One region of the Cellulophaga geojensis KL-A genome, then DNA from elsewhere that is predicted to be linked to it. Evidence: riboswitches for the same ligand, from Rfam matches in the RefSeq annotation. Region 1 holds a riboswitch; the other holds the start of a gene.
The links. A riboswitch is a leader RNA that binds a small molecule or an ion and turns the genes downstream of it on or off. The one in region 1 is predicted to bind S-adenosylmethionine.
Positions count from the first base shown of each region.

Region 2: another riboswitch for S-adenosylmethionine. It lies ahead of KLA_RS03045 (Na+/H+ antiporter NhaC family protein); the one in region 1 lies ahead of KLA_RS01350 (O-acetylhomoserine aminocarboxypropyltransferase/cysteine synthase family protein).

Region 1 covers NZ_ARZX01000001.1:284,495-292,424, forward strand. Annotated here, with positions in the region: gene thrA (bifunctional aspartate kinase/homoserine dehydrogenase I) at 1-2,986, opposite strand, end outside; gene KLA_RS01350 (O-acetylhomoserine aminocarboxypropyltransferase/cysteine synthase family protein) at 3,052-4,341, opposite strand; SAM riboswitch class I at 4,477-4,590, opposite strand; gene KLA_RS01355 (RloB family protein) at 4,772-5,437, opposite strand; gene KLA_RS01360 (AAA family ATPase) at 5,440-6,816, opposite strand; gene metK (methionine adenosyltransferase) at 7,072-7,930, opposite strand, start outside.
Region 2 covers NZ_ARZX01000002.1:157,838-165,767, forward strand. Annotated here, with positions in the region: gene KLA_RS03010 (AraC family transcriptional regulator) at 1-380, shown strand, start outside; gene KLA_RS03015 (Hsp20/alpha crystallin family protein) at 502-978, shown strand; gene KLA_RS03020 (hypothetical protein) at 1,046-1,513, shown strand; gene KLA_RS03025 (T9SS type A sorting domain-containing protein) at 1,568-2,995, opposite strand; gene KLA_RS03030 (hypothetical protein) at 3,377-3,997, opposite strand; gene KLA_RS17475 (phosphatase PAP2 family protein) at 4,137-4,706, opposite strand; gene KLA_RS03040 (DUF1853 family protein) at 4,787-5,599, shown strand; SAM-I-IV-variant riboswitch at 5,653-5,753, shown strand; gene KLA_RS03045 (Na+/H+ antiporter NhaC family protein) at 5,804-7,120, shown strand; gene KLA_RS03050 (DMT family transporter) at 7,166-7,930, shown strand, end outside.

The DNA.
Region 1 (7,930 bases):
CACGTGCTAAAATCAATAGTTTTCTACCAACATCATTACCACATAAATCTTCACGCGGGTCTGGCTCAGTGTATCCATTTTCCATAGCCTCTTTTAAAACTGTAGAAAAAGGTACATCTACTTCAGAATACGTATTAAAAATATAGCTTAAGGATCCGGAGAACACCCCTTTAATTCTAGTAATATTTTCACCCGACAAGTGCAATAACTTAATAGTATCTATTAAAGGTAAACCTGCACCAACATTAGTCTCATACAAATATTGTTTCTGATTTTTAGCTAATATGTCTCTAAGGTTTTTATAATAATCAAAACCTAAAGTATTTGCTATTTTGTTAGACGATACTAGATCAAATCCATTTTCTACCAAATCAACATAATTAGCCACAAAATCCTCATTTGCAGTATTATCTATTGCTATTAAATTTTCTAAATGATGTTTTTCTGCATACTCAAAAATATCTGTAAGCTCATAGGATTTTCCTTTTTCATTTAACGTAGTAGGCCAATCTTTTCCAATTCCTTTTTTACTTAGTAGTACTTTTTTAGAGTTAGCAACGGCAAAAACATTAAGGTTAATTCCTTTACGTTCTTCTATGGCTTTAGCAGATTTTAATAACTGTTCTATTAATGTACCACCAACAGTACCGTGACCAAAAATAGCTATGTTTACTTTTTTAGCAACACCAAATATTTGTCCGTGCATTACATTTAAAGCCTTGTGCAAACTAGCTTTTTTAACCACTAAACTCACGTTTTTACCAGACACCGTATTATTAAACAATAATGGTACAATTTGGTTTTTTATTAATGCATTGTATGGTTTATGAAACGTACTTAAATCCTGACCAACTATAGATATTACAGAAACATCTTTTTGCACTGTAATTAGATTGATATCTTTAGAATAAAAATCTGATGCAAACTCGCGCTCTAAAACCTGTTTTGCCTTATCTGCACTTACAGCATCTACCACCAAACCAATACCACGTTCTGATGAACCTTGGGAAATAATACTAACACTAATTTTTTCATCGCCAAGTGATTTAAATATACGTGCATCTATACCAGCCTTACCTAACAAACCACGGCCTTCTAAGTTTACAAGAGCAACATTTTTTATCACAGAAAGTGATTTTATACCCTCTTTGGTTGTTTTTGCGCTAATTAATGTTCCCTCATTATCACCATTAAATGTATTTAAAATACGTAACGGAATATTTTTTTCTAATAAAGGAATTATGGTTTTTGCGTGTAAAATAGTTGCTCCAAAATTTGCCAGTTCATTAGCCTCTGAATAGCTTAATTGTTCTATACGTTTTGCATCAGAAACATAATCTGGATTAGCGGTAAAAATACCATCTACGTGTGTATAACTCTGTAACTCTACAGCATTTAAAAAGTTAGCAAATAAAGAGGCAGAATAGTTACTACCGTTTCTGCCTAAAGTTGTTGTTTTACCATCTTCTGTAGACCCAATAAAACCTGTAATAACAGGTACAACATTACTAGCTAAACTAGAAATTAATTTTTGTGTTTTAGCTTTAGACACCTCCTCTAACACGTTTGCATTTCCAAAATTGGCATCAGTTTTTACTATTTTTCTAGAATCTATAAACTCAGCTTTTACACCTTCTTTAGCAAGTGCTTTTACAACATATTGTGCAGAAAGCAACTCTCCGTATGCCAAAACTTGATCTTTAATTTTTAAGCTATAATCACCCAACAAGGCAACACCTTCTAAAATTTGCAAAATTTCTGTGTATACCTCAGAAAAATTTAACGCTAAACCATTTTGCTGATATGCTTTAAACTCATTAAAAGCTAGAGTATACTCTTCTCCCCTTGCTGCTAAATTCAACAATTGTTCTAATACATTTGTAGATTCTCCGCGAGCAGAAACCACAACCGCTATATTTTCAGAATTAGCAACTTTAGAAGCTATTTTAGTAACTACGTTAGATACACCTTCTCCGTTAGCTAAAGACTTACCTCCAAACTTAATTACCTTAAGTTCTTCTCGTTTTTTATGATCATTAAAAATACCATTTAGCAATTGCTCTAACTGATCAAACTCTATTAAAAACGCATCATGACCATGTAGTGAGTGTATTTCACCATAGGTAACATTACTATTAGCTTGTGCCAGTTGTTTAAAGGTATCTTTATTTTCTTTGGCTGTAAAAAACAAATCAGAATCTACACCTACAATATGTATAGATGTGTTGCTATTTTGCAGGTTAATAAAAGCCTCATTACCATCTCTAGTAATATCTATGGTTTTTAACAACTGGTTCATTAACTTATATGCAGATAATTGAAAACGCTCTTGCAATTTTTTACCGTGGTGGGTTAGCCAACTTTCCACATTAAATAACTGTTGTTCTTCATTTGTGCTTCGGTTAAAACGAGCCTTAAAAGATTCTGGTGTACGGTAGCATAACATTGCGTGCATACGGGCATCATGTACAGGTTGCTTAGAGTTTACCAAAAACTGTTCTTGAATTTGACAGTTTGCAATAAGCCAGTCTGTGGATTTCCAATCTGATGCAACCGGAATTAAATGCTGAGTTAACTTTGGATTTAGTGCAGCCATCTCCCAGGCAATACCACCTCCTAAAGAACCTCCTATTATTGCAAAAAGCGAATTGATATTTAGTTCTTTTAATCCTAATAAAAACAAATGAGCAATATCTTTAGCTACAAAATCTTTATAGTTTTCTATAATAAAGCCATCAAAACCATTACCAGGAATATTAAAAGACAATACCGTGTATTTTGTGGTGTCTATACATTTACCTTCTCCTATTAGTGTAGACCACCAGCCATCTTCACCAGAAACATTAGAGTTACCTGTTAAAGCGTGATTTACAAGTACAATTGGCGCGGTGTGCAATTCTGCTCCAAATACCTGATATGACAAGTCTATATCTTGTGTGCTACCACTTAGCGTTGTATATTTTTTTAGTTTGATATGATGCAACATAGTAAGCTGTTTTAACCTAAATAATTATTAGGTTATTTGTAATTTATTTTGAGAACGTAAGTTTATTAAGCTGTAACTGTAGATATAGCTTTAAAAGCCTCTTCTAAGTCTAACTTTAAATCTTCTATATCCTCTAAACCAACAGATAAACGAATTAAATCTTGACCAACACCTGCAGCCTCTTGCTGCTCTGCTGTTAATTGTTGATGCGTTGTACTTGCTGGGTGAATTATTAAAGATTTTGTATCTCCTATGTTTGCTAAAAGAGAGAATATTTTAGTGGCATCTGTTAGTTTTTTAGCAGCTTCAAAGCCACCTTTTACACCAAATGTAACTAAGCCACTTTGACCTTTTGGTAAGTACTCCTTAGCTAAGTCATAGTATTTATTGCTTTTTAACCCTGGATAGTTTACCCAAGCAACCTCATCTCTACCCTCTAACCAAGTAGCCAATTCTAATGCGTTTGCACTATGTTGTTTTATACGCACTGGTAAAGTTTCTAAACCTTGTATAATTTGGAATGCATTAAACGGACTTAAAGCTCCTCCGAAATCTCTTAAACCTTCTAAAATTAATTTATACGTAAATGCAGCATTACCAAGAGCCTCACTATACACCAAACCGTGGTACCCGGCAGATGGTTCTGTAAACTCTGGGAACTTTCCATTTGTCCAGTCAAAAGTACCTGCGTCTACAATTGCACCTCCTAAAGAAGTTCCTTGTCCGCCTATGTATTTTGTTAGCGAGTGTATTACCAAGTTTGCACCGTGCTCTATTGGGTTTAATAATGCTGGTGATGCTACTGTATTGTCTACAATAAATGGCACTTGTGCTGCTTTTGCTTCTTTAGAAATTGCTTTTAAGTCTAAAACATCTAGCTTAGGATTTCCTAATGACTCTACAAAAAATGCTCTTGTATTTTCTTGCACTGCTTTACCAAAACTCTCTGGATTAGATGCATCTACAAAAGTAGTTGTAATACCTAATCTTGGTAAGGTTACATTTAACAAATTAAATGTACCACCGTACAAACTGCTAGATGCTACAATGTGGTCTCCTGCTCTTAAAAGCGTTAATAAACCTGTAGAAATTGCTGCTGTACCAGATGCAAATACTACTGCTCCTACACCACCCTCTGCTGCTGCTAGTCTGTCTTGTAATATTTGATTTGTTGGATTGTTTAAACGCGTGTAAATAAATCCTAATTCTGATAAAGAAAATAAGTTTGCTGCGTGGTCTGTGTCTTTAAAAACATAAGACGACGTTTGATAAATAGGCACTGCTCTTGTACCTGCTGTTTCTGATGGAGTGTGACCTGCGTGTAATGCGTTTGTTGCTAATTTTTGAGTACTCATAATTTTGTTTTTTATAGTTTAAATTGAAAAAATAAAAAAGCCAAAACCGCGTCTTGCCGACTTTGCAAGATGGTTTAAAATTAAATGAGTTAAAAAGAAATTGGAAATTTGCTTTGTGTAAATAAAAAGCTTGTTTCGTTATCTGCCTATAGTACCGATGTACTTGGTAGAATTTAGCACCTTCTTTGTATGAGCAAAGGGTTGCTAAGGCTTCATTGGGTCTAATCCCTCCGCCTTTCTTGATAACTATTCAATAAGTGTTTTGAACTTTGAGCTACAAATATATGTTCAGAAAAATTTAATATCCTAATCTTTTTTGAAAAAATATTGATTTTAACCTTTTTAACAAGCTTAAATAACAGAAACACAATATTTGTTTGTTTTTGTAACGATTTATTAAATCATTAAAGCAGAAACATTTTGTAAAATTCTAGGTTTTTAGCAGTTTTTCAATCAATTTGTATATATGAGAACCTAATTTTTTTGGATATGGTTCATTTTTATTATCTAAATTTTTAGCTCTGTCAATTGCTATTTTAGTTAAAGGTAAGAATATTTCAGGATTTGGCTTTTTATTATATCCTCTTCCTTGTAAATCACCTAGAACAACATCAATATGGTTTTTCTTTCTACTTTCAGATGCGTTTTCTAAAAGTTTATTTACCTCGCTTTCATTGTATTCTGTAATGTCTTTTAGATGCAATATTAACCATATTTCAAAGCAAGGATTACTCATAGCTAAAAAGAAGTTATTTTCTTTCTTGCAATCAGCTACTAATTTGTCAAAATCAATTTTATGTATAGTTTCCCAATGGTCTCTATCTATAATTAGCCAAAATTCATCTGTTTTTTTAAATTGATAATCTAATTTAGCTTTTTTGAGTAATTTTTTAACACTCAAGGGATCTGTTCCAGAGTTTTCTTCTTTTTTTAACGGGACAATTTCAATTAAACCTGAATCATTGAAAAATACAGACTCTCGAAAGTCGTTAAAATATTTCTTTTCACTTACTGTACCTTCATAAGATAAAACGAATAACTTTTCAGCATCCAAGAAACCTCCTTTTCTAATTAATGGTATTGGTTCTCTTGGCATATTTAATTAAATTGAGGTATAACCGTTAAATTCTCTCTGTTTCCAAACTTAGGAACACCTTTGTATCTTCCTAATAGATAATCTCGTCTAACTTCTTTATCAAATCTAATACTGTAATCTTCCAATGAATGTAATCGACTTGCTCCCATTTTGTCTTTTACAACAAACCAAATTTCATCTTTTCGAAGCAATTTTTGAGTCAAAAGTGTTGATTCGTGGCTGGCAACAATAAACTGACTGTTGACATTTTTGCACTTGGATAGAAAGAAATCAAATAAGTCGTATATCAAATTGGGATGTAAACTTCTTTCCATTTCGTCAATTACGAAGACGTTATCTCCTTTGAAAAAATCAATTATTAGTGGTATTAAATCCATTATTCTTCTTGTACCATCTGATTCATCTCTTAAATCAAATAATTCGTAACCACCACCTGTAATTTTATGTTTTGTTTTCAAAAGCTGAGCCCTCAATGTTCTGTCTTTAAGTATAGAAATAACATAGTATTTGTCATCTTGGACATTAGAAATAAATGCATTAGTTTTTTCTGATTTATCTCCCAATAAATCATTCTCTATATCTTTTAAGATTTCACTTGGAATATCAATTTTCTCAATATCTACCTCTTTAAATTCTATTCCATCAATACCTGTGTCAAAATATCCAAGCATTTCGGTAAACACTTTATTTAAGTCTGTGTCTTCTAGCAGTTCAAACTTTTTACCTACATTTTTAGAATTCGGATAAATAACTGTTAATGCATTTTGAAACCAATCTATAACATTGATAAGATCGTCAATATTTGAAACATTTTCCTTAACTTTTCGTGTTCTTATTTCAGACAAAAAAAGTTGATTTTTTTGAGTTCCTTTTGCGGTGAATTCTAAAAATTGTTTTTCTTCTGTTTTTTTGTTTTTGCTAAGAATTGCGTCTAAGTCAAATTCCTTTGGTCTATTTTTATCTCTTGTAAAAATTTCTTTTTCAGATTTTTTAGATATTTCATAAAGCCATTCTTCTATTATTTCCTTAGAATTAAAAACAAATCCATAAGCGTAATTTTTGTTCTTGTGTTGAATCTCGTACTCAATTCTAGAGTTTTGATTTAATAGCTTTTTGTCTAGTTTGAAGCTACTATATTTTATAGGTTGTTCTGCTTTATTTCCTTTAAGAATAAGTTCTTTTCCGAATTCAATAGCTTTGATTAAATTGGATTTCCCAGATGCATTAGCACCATAAACTACAGCTGTTTTAAGAGCGGAAGTTCCTTTTATTGATTTGGATTTATGATGTGATTTTAAAGTTCCTCTTCCTGGAATAAGAGAAAATACTTCTCGATCTTTAAATGATAGAAAATTCTCAACTGCAAACCTTATTAGCATAATTCTGTTTGTTTTTTATGTAAATTTAGTGAAAAAATCACATTTAATCGCGCGTAAAAATAAAATCGATAAACTTTATAAAGCAATTGTGTTAGGGATTGTAGTGAAAATCCTTTTTTATTTTTCTTAAAAAAGATTGCAACAAAAAGCCCGACCCTTGTGGTAACACCCAAATAAATAGTAAAATATTAAACACAAAAAAAAGTGCTTTACCGTTACAGCAAAGCACTTATATATATTATTAAAAACTTTATTTTAAAGGTTAAAAGCGGTTTTTACTGCGCTTACCATATCTAGTTTTTCCCAAGTAAAAAGTTCTACTTCTTTCTCTACCTTACCATTATATGGAGACTCAAAAACTTTTGTGATTGTTTTTGGTTCTTTCCCCATATGACCATAAGCTGCGGTTTCTAAATAAATAGGGTTTCTTAGCTTTAAACGGTCTTCTATGGCAAACGGGCGCATATCAAAAATTTGCGCTACTATTTTGGCAATTTCTCCGTCTGTTAAATTTACTTTTGCAGTACCGTATGTGTCTACATAAATAGAAGTTGGCTCTACCACACCAATGGCGTAACTTACTTGTACCAAAATCTCATCTGCAATACCTGCTGCTACTAAATTTTTAGCTGCGTGCCTTGCTGCATATGCTGCACTACGGTCTACTTTACTTGGATCTTTACCACTAAATGCACCACCACCATGGGCGCCTTTACCACCGTAGGTATCTACTATAATTTTACGTCCTGTTAAACCTGTGTCTCCGTGTGGACCACCAATTACAAATTTACCTGTTGGGTTAATGTGGTACTGTATTTTGCTTGTAAATAATGCTTGTACCTTCTCTGGAAATTGCGCTATTACTTTAGGCATTAAAATAGAGATAATATCTGATTTTATTTGCGCTAACATTTTTTCATCATTAGCATCAAAATCGTCATGCTGTGTAGATACAACAATAGTATCTATACGCTGTGGCACGTTATCGTCTGAATATTCTATAGTTACTTGCGCCTTAGCATCTGGGCGTAAATAAGAGATTTGTTTACCCTCTCTACGCAATGCGGCAAGTTCTTGTAATATTTTATGCGAAATATCTAATGCCAGTGGCATA
Region 2 (7,930 bases), on a different contig from region 1:
ACAATAATTCTGATAATAGAATTACAAAAATGCTTGCATATATAAATGAAAACATTGACAAGACGGAATTGTTAAAAGTTGAAAATTTGGCAGATGTTTTTATGATGTCACCAACCTATGTTAGTGAATATTTTAAAAAACAAGTAAAAATGTCACTAAGAGAATATATTATAAAAGGAAAGCTAAAGTTAGTAGAGATACGCTTATTAAACTCTGATTTTACACTTACAGAAATTGCTGATGAATTAGGGTTTACAGATGTTAGTCACTTATCTAAAACATTTAAACGCTACGCAGGTACTTCTATTAAAGAGTTTAAAAATAACGGAGAATATATGTTATTAAAACGAGGTTCTTGTGCACCATCTATTAGAGCTTAAAAAAGTATTTAATATTAAGATTTTTTTAATGTGTCAGTTTTATAAATTGGCATTTTTTTTGCTGTTAACTACTTACATATTAAGTATTTGATTTTTTGTTTAATTTAAAATTTTTGTAATTATGAGCAATTTAATTAATGTTCCTAAAAACGGAGGTTTAACAAGCACAAATTCACCTATTAACTTTCCTAGCTGGTCTAGAGTAATAGACGATATGTTTAATTTAGATTTACCTACTGTATTTACATCTAACTTTAATACAGGTATAACTTTGCCTAAGGTAAATATTAAGGAAACACCAGAGTCATTTTTAGTTTATATGGCTGCTCCTGGGTTAGATAAATCTAATTTTCAGGTAGAAATAGATAACCAATCTTTAACTATTTCTGCAGAAATTAAAGAGGAAGAAGAAACTAACAACCAACACTATACGCGTAGAGAGTTTGGATACTCATCTTTTAAAAGAACTTTTACACTACCAGAAACTGTTAATGACGCTAGTATAGATGCAAAGTATACAGATGGTATTTTGCATATTACCTTACCAAAAAAAGAAGAGGCAAAGCAAAAGCCTGCTAGAACAATAAATATATCTTAATTAATAATAACAGGGAGCTAACAATTAGCTTCCTGTTATTTTATAATGTCTAATTAATTTTTACACTATGAAAAAGTATTTAGCTCTAGCCCTACTAATTTGCTTAAACGTTAGTTGTAATGGGCAAAATAACAAAGAAGAAACAACGCCAAAAACGGCAGAAAAAGTTCCGCCAGGTGACTGGAAAGTGAATAAACAGTATGATGATAAGGGAAATTTAATACAGTATGATAGTATTTACTCTTGGTCATCTAGTAACACATACAACAACTTATCTGATCTAGAAAAAGACAGCTTGTTACACAGTTACAAGTCAAAGTTTTTCTCTAGTTTACACTCCTTTCCAACACCACAAGATATAGACTCTATATTTATGGATAGTTTTTTTAATGATGATTTTTTCTCTAGTGATTTTGGAGAAGATTTTATGCAGTTAGATAAAATTAGAAATAGAATGCTACAGCAACAGCAGCAATTTTTTAAAAAATATTCTTCTAAAGTTGAACCTAAGGAAAGTGAAAAAACTAAATTATAAATAAAACCCAAAACATAATTTATGTTTTGGGTTTTAAGTTAATAAAGAAAATTGTTATTTAGATATTACAATTTTTTGCTTTGTAGACTCACCATTTGCTTTGGCTAATTCTAGTACATAAATACCTTTTTCTAAAGAAGAAACATTTAGTGTACCATCTGCAACATCTTTTCTTAAAACAATTAGTCCTTGCAAATTATAAACCTTAGCCTGTACATAGTCTTTACTACTAATATTTACAACGTCTTTAGCAGGAATAGGAAATACTGCTAGCTCTTGCTTTTCTTCTTCATTAAAAGTTAAAGTTCTAGCAGAATTATTAGAAATCTCTGTATTAACAAAGTTACTAGCATTAACAGGTTTGTATACTCTAATCCAATTTACAAGTAAATTATTATTTTCAAAATTCTCTAACTCTTTATCTGTAGCAGATCTGTTAGCCTCTGCTTGCCAACTTTGGTCTTCTACATTAATAATAATATCCATTTCTTTTGTAAATCTTCTCTGGTTATTTAAATAATTAAATGGATCTATAACACTAATATTAGACTTGTTTTTTGCATCATTTAAACTAGTAGCAATATTCATTTTTTGATATCCATTTTCTCTAACTAACTGTCCGTTAACACCAGTACTTGTTACACCAGCTGGGTATGTATATTGCCAAGTACCATCTGCTAATCTGGTTTGTACTGCAGTATCATCTAAAACACGTACCATTTGCCCGTCTACATAATACTCTAATCTTGTAGCTGAAACCCAATTAACACCAATTCTTACAACTCTTCCTCCCCATTGGTTAACTCCATTTTTTTGCCACCAACTATTAAAATCTGCAGGTTGGTAATCTTTAAAGTTTGGAGGCCTAATAAATACATGATGACTAAGGTGTATTTTATTTGCAAAGAAACCATTTCTATTGTCGTCTCCTGGCCCTCCATAACATTCTATAATGTCTATTTCCTGTGTGTCATCTGGGCTAAGTAGCCAAATATCCGAAGCTAATGAAGAGTTCATTACTTTTATACTAGCTTCTACAAATACAGGGAATTTTACACGCGTTTTGTTAGTTATACAACCAGCTCTTGTTTCTGGTCTAGAAATTAAATTTCCGCTAGAGCCAACAAAAGACTTGGTTGCTCCAGGGATTCTAGATGCCCAAATATTTAAATGACCTCCAGAAACAGCTACGTGGTTTTGCATCCATTTTGTTGGTCCTGGACCTTCAAAATTATTGGGAGCACCACTTGGTAAATTATGGTATTTATTATACCATTTTTTATTATTTCCTGGGCCAAAATCGGTAACATTGGTAGAAGGTAAAAATTGGTAGTTAAAATCGTCACTGGCTTGTACTTGTAATTGCCACGTTTTTCCTGATCCGGCATTTGCGGGTATAGGTATGTTATCCCAATCGTACTGAGCATTAACAAATAGCAATTGTAGAAACATAATAATTGATAGTAGGCTAATCTTTTTCATAAAAAATGTAGTTTAAATATTGATTAAATTATTTTCTTCAAAAAAATTCATATCCTGGGGAAACAGACTAAAATTATTTAACACGAAACTACTATTTAACAAGAAAAATATGATAAATATACACTAGACAAATACTCAACAGGCATATAAATAACCTATTAAAACTTATGTATTTTATCGGTAAAAAAACTATATTGTTGGTAAATACAGCTGAAAATAAAATTACGAATCTATCTTATAAAATATTTTTTGTAAGAAAAAACTTTTACATATACTTACTTTGTCTATGTAATTTAGTCCTAAAAATAAAAAAGGTTGCCTATAGGAACATAGGACAACCTTTGTAAAAAGCGGGGAACGCTTTATATTGTATATTTACTATTAGCCTTTAATGGTAAGTTCACCATTTTCATCGACCTTAAACTCAACTTCATAAAAATTAGTTACTATATTACGTCCTTCAATGGTTTCATTGTTAGGTTCTGTTACGTGTATTTCAAAATCTGAAGATATTTTATTTGTCTTAGTGTCTACTTCAACGTAGTATTCTCTAACTTGATAGTTGTCTATTTCCATTTCTTCTTCAATAAGTACAACACCTTTATTTACATTAGAAAAAATAGCATCTACATCTAGATCACTAATTTTAAGTTTACCTTGTGCATTTTTGATATGAAATTTTTTCTGAAAGGCATCATTCAAAAGCTTTTCATCTTCTAAAGTAGCTTCAGCATAATTTGTTTTTGTGGTATAACGTCTGCTAAATAATTTACCATCTTTTAAATACTTAATGGTAATGCTCCCTAAATCTGAGTTTAAATCTTCTTTAGAATAAAACTCTAACCTATAAACTTCTAAATCGGCTCCAAAACTAGTCATTGCTAATTGTTTGGCTGCTTGTAAGCCTTCTAGTGTAGAAATTCTGATTGTGTCTTTATCGCTACCACAGGAAGTTATTAACAACATAACAAGTAGAAACGTAATTTTTAAAGTATTTTTCATTTTTATGTTTGATTGTTTTACACTCCAAAACTAGCCAAACAGTTACTGAGTCTTATATTAGAATATAAAAATGTAGCCATCTAATATATATTTAATTGTAATTGATATATTTTCGTTTTAAAATTACTTTAAGGAACTTCTAAGAAATAAGTACTAAGGTTAGCCCAAACAATGAGCCTATAATTAAGCCTGTAACAACCTCTTTTGGTGTGTGCCTTTTTAATACAAGTCTAGACCACATTACTAAAAATGTAAATAATATAAGAACAACACCTAAACGCCTATTTACAAATATAATAGCAAGTGCTAAATATATGTTTATAGCCACGTGCATAGATATTTTTATAAGAAAATTAATTCCGAAAGAAGCTAAAAGCATAAGCGTAGCTATAGAAAAGCTAGTGCAAATGTAAACAGGCTGGTTTGTATAAAATAAAAAGAAAAGAACCAAAACCATTAGTGGTAAAGCAAATATATACAACGATCTACGCTCCCTTTTGTTAGACACATCTAAGTCTGTATATTTTCCTCTTCTTTTTCCTATATAGACCCAAGCAATTAAAACTAGAAAAAAAATGCCATAAATAAGAGATAAGGTATGGGAAAAGACTGTTTCCTTATCATTAAGATTAAAAATTAAAATTAAAAAAGGAAATAGCAACAACGGGTGTCCTAATACAGATATAAATTGAGCTATTTTAATTTTCATTTAAACCATTTATTATCACAAATATAGTTTTATTTGTAGAAATAGTTAATTAATTAGTACAAGTGTTTACTTTGTTTTAAATGACATTACAATACAAAGACATAGAGCAACAGTTTATTGGTTATGTAAATACCCCAACACTATGGGTAAGCAACAGCGTGTATGGTTTAAAACAGTTTGAACTAGAAAAAAATGATACTCCAAAATTTACTGATAAGATACCAACAAATTTAAGATTAGGAAAAAGGGTAGAACGCTATGTTAGCACAGATTTTAAGCAATCTAAAGACATTACTATTTTAGCAGAAAACCTACAAATACAAAACAATAAGCTTACTATTGGTGAAATAGACTGTATTTTAATAAAAAACAAAATAGCCTATCATATAGAAATAATTTATAAATTTTACCTGTTTGATGATACGGTTGGTAGTACTGAGTTAGATTATTGGATTGGACCAAACAGAAATGATTCTCTAATTAAAAAGTTAGATAAACTTAAAGATAAGCAACTACCACTACTCTACAACACCCATACAACCCCAATAATTAAAAAGCTAAATTTAAGTTTAAATAAAATTAAACAACGTGTATTTTTTAAAGCACAACTATTTACACCTTACAAAAGAAGTGTAAAATTTAAGCAGTTAAATAAGAACTGTGTAAAAGGTTTTTATGTTAAGCATGCACAATTAGAGCAATTTAATAAGTGTAAGTTTTATATACCTAACAAAACTAATTGGCTGCAAGAAGTAAAAACACAAGTAAACTGGCTAACATATAATACATTTACTGCAGAGGTTAACACCTTAATTACTGCCAAAAAGTCTCCATTATGCTGGATAAAATTTCCTAACGGAGAATTAGAAAAGTTTTTTGTTGTTTGGTGGTAAAAAATAACAGAAAATTATGATTTTATCTCGTTGTTATGCTTTAGTTTTGCGCACTTAATTATCAAGAATCTCAAAAAAAAGAGATAGCAACCTGCAATAACGAGCAAGGTGCTAAAAAAGGATAAGCCAATACTTTGGAAAAAATGTTAATTTAACTCCTTATTATTTGTCTTTTTCTTATTGTGATTCTGCAAAACAATAAAAATGACTGCAATAAAAAATAGTACACCAAAGCTTATAGCATTATTACCCTTATTTGTATTTGTATTTACATTTTTAGGCGTAGGTATTTATCAGAACGACTTTTATGCATTACCAGCGCCTATAGCTGTTATTGCAGGTATTATAGCCGCTTTTTTATTATTTAAACAAACTATTAATGCTAAAATTAATACACTTTTAGAAGGCTGTGGAGATAGTAAAATACTAACTATGTGCCTTATATATTTGTTGGCTGGTGCATTTGCAACAATTACCAAAGAAACAGGTAGTGTAGACGCTATTGTGAGTTTAGGGTTAGATATAATTCCTATACAATACATTTATTTTGGAGTGTTTATTATTGCTGCCTTTTTATCTATATCTACAGGTACATCTGTAGGTGCCATTGTAGCTTTAACACCAATTGTTATAGGGTTTGCAGATAAAGGTGGTGCATCTTTAGCCGTGCTTTGTGGTGCACTTTTAGGTGGTGCTATGTTTGGAGATAACCTTTCTGTAATATCAGATACAACTATTGCAGCAACACAATCTTTAGGAGTTAAAATGAGCGATAAATTTAAACAAAATATAAAAATTGCATTACCAGCAGCTTTAATTACAATTGTTGTATTAATTTTTAAAGGAGCAGATTTAAATGCGCATAGTTTAGAAAATACAACCTATAATTATAACCTACTAAAAATAGTACCTTATGTATTTGTAATTGCACTATCTGTTATTGGTGTAAACGTTTTTGTTACCTTATTACTTGGTGTAATTTTAGCTGCAATAATTGGTATATTTTACGGTGACTTTACGCTAATTGAATCTACTAAGTATGCATATGCAGGATTTACGAGTATGACAGAGATTTTTTTGTTATCCTTATTGTCTGGTGGCTTAGCTGCTTTGGTTGCTAAAAATGGAGGGATAGACTATATTCTAAATAAAATAAAAACACTTATAAAGAGTAAAAAATCTGCACAATTTGGAATTGCCACACTAGTAAGTACGGTTAATATGGCTATTGCAAATAACACCGTTTCCATAATTATTTCTGGTACTATTGCCAAAACTATAAACGATGAGTATAAGTTAGACAATAAAAATACGGCTTCAATATTAGATATTTTTGCCTGTATTACACAAGGATTATTACCTTATGGAGCACAAGTGTTAATGATTTTAAGCTTTTCTAAAGGAAAACTAACATATACAGACTTAATAAGTAATACCTGGTATTTACTTCTGTTATTTATCTATACCATAATATACATTAGTTTAAATCCGTTTAAATTGAAGAAATCTGACATAAAATAATACACAACACTCTTAAAAATTATCTAAAAAACTATCTTCGCGGCCATGTGGATGTATTTAGGCCTTTTATCGGCTTTATTTTTAGGGTTACATAATTTGTGTAAAAAACATGCTGTACAAGGCAATGAGGTTTTTCCTGTACTTTTAGGTACTATAACTGCTGGTTTTTTACTGTTACTACCTTTTTATTTAGGATCTAAATTTTATCCTGAGTTTACTAAAGAAATTGGTTTTTACATCACAGATATTCCTTGGCAAAACCACGCATTAATTGTTATAAAATCTATGCTAATGGCTGGCTCTTGGGTATTGGCTTACCAAGCCTTAAAACATTTGCCCATTACTATTGTTACTCCAATACGTTCCGCCGGACCTTTTTTTACTTTTATTGGCGCAATTTTTATTTATCATGAACGACCAAATTATTGGCAATGGATTGGCTTTTTCTTAATCATATTTTCTGTTTTTTTATACTCTAGAATTGGAAAACAAGAAGGTATCAATTTTAAAAAGAACAAATGGATATTTGCTATAATAGGTGCTACCTTTTTAGGCTCATCTAGCGGTTTATATGATAAATTTTTAATACAACAGGTAAATTTAAATCCGCAAACACTACAGTTTTGGTTTTGCTGGTATACTATTTTAATATTATTAGTTATACTAGCCATAACTTGGTTTCCAAAGGCAGACAAAAGAAAAGCGTTTAAATGGCGTTGGTCTATACCCGCTGTTGGTATTTTATTGCAAACTGCAGATTATTTTTACTTTAAAGCACTACAAGATCCAGATGCATTAATAATGCTTTTA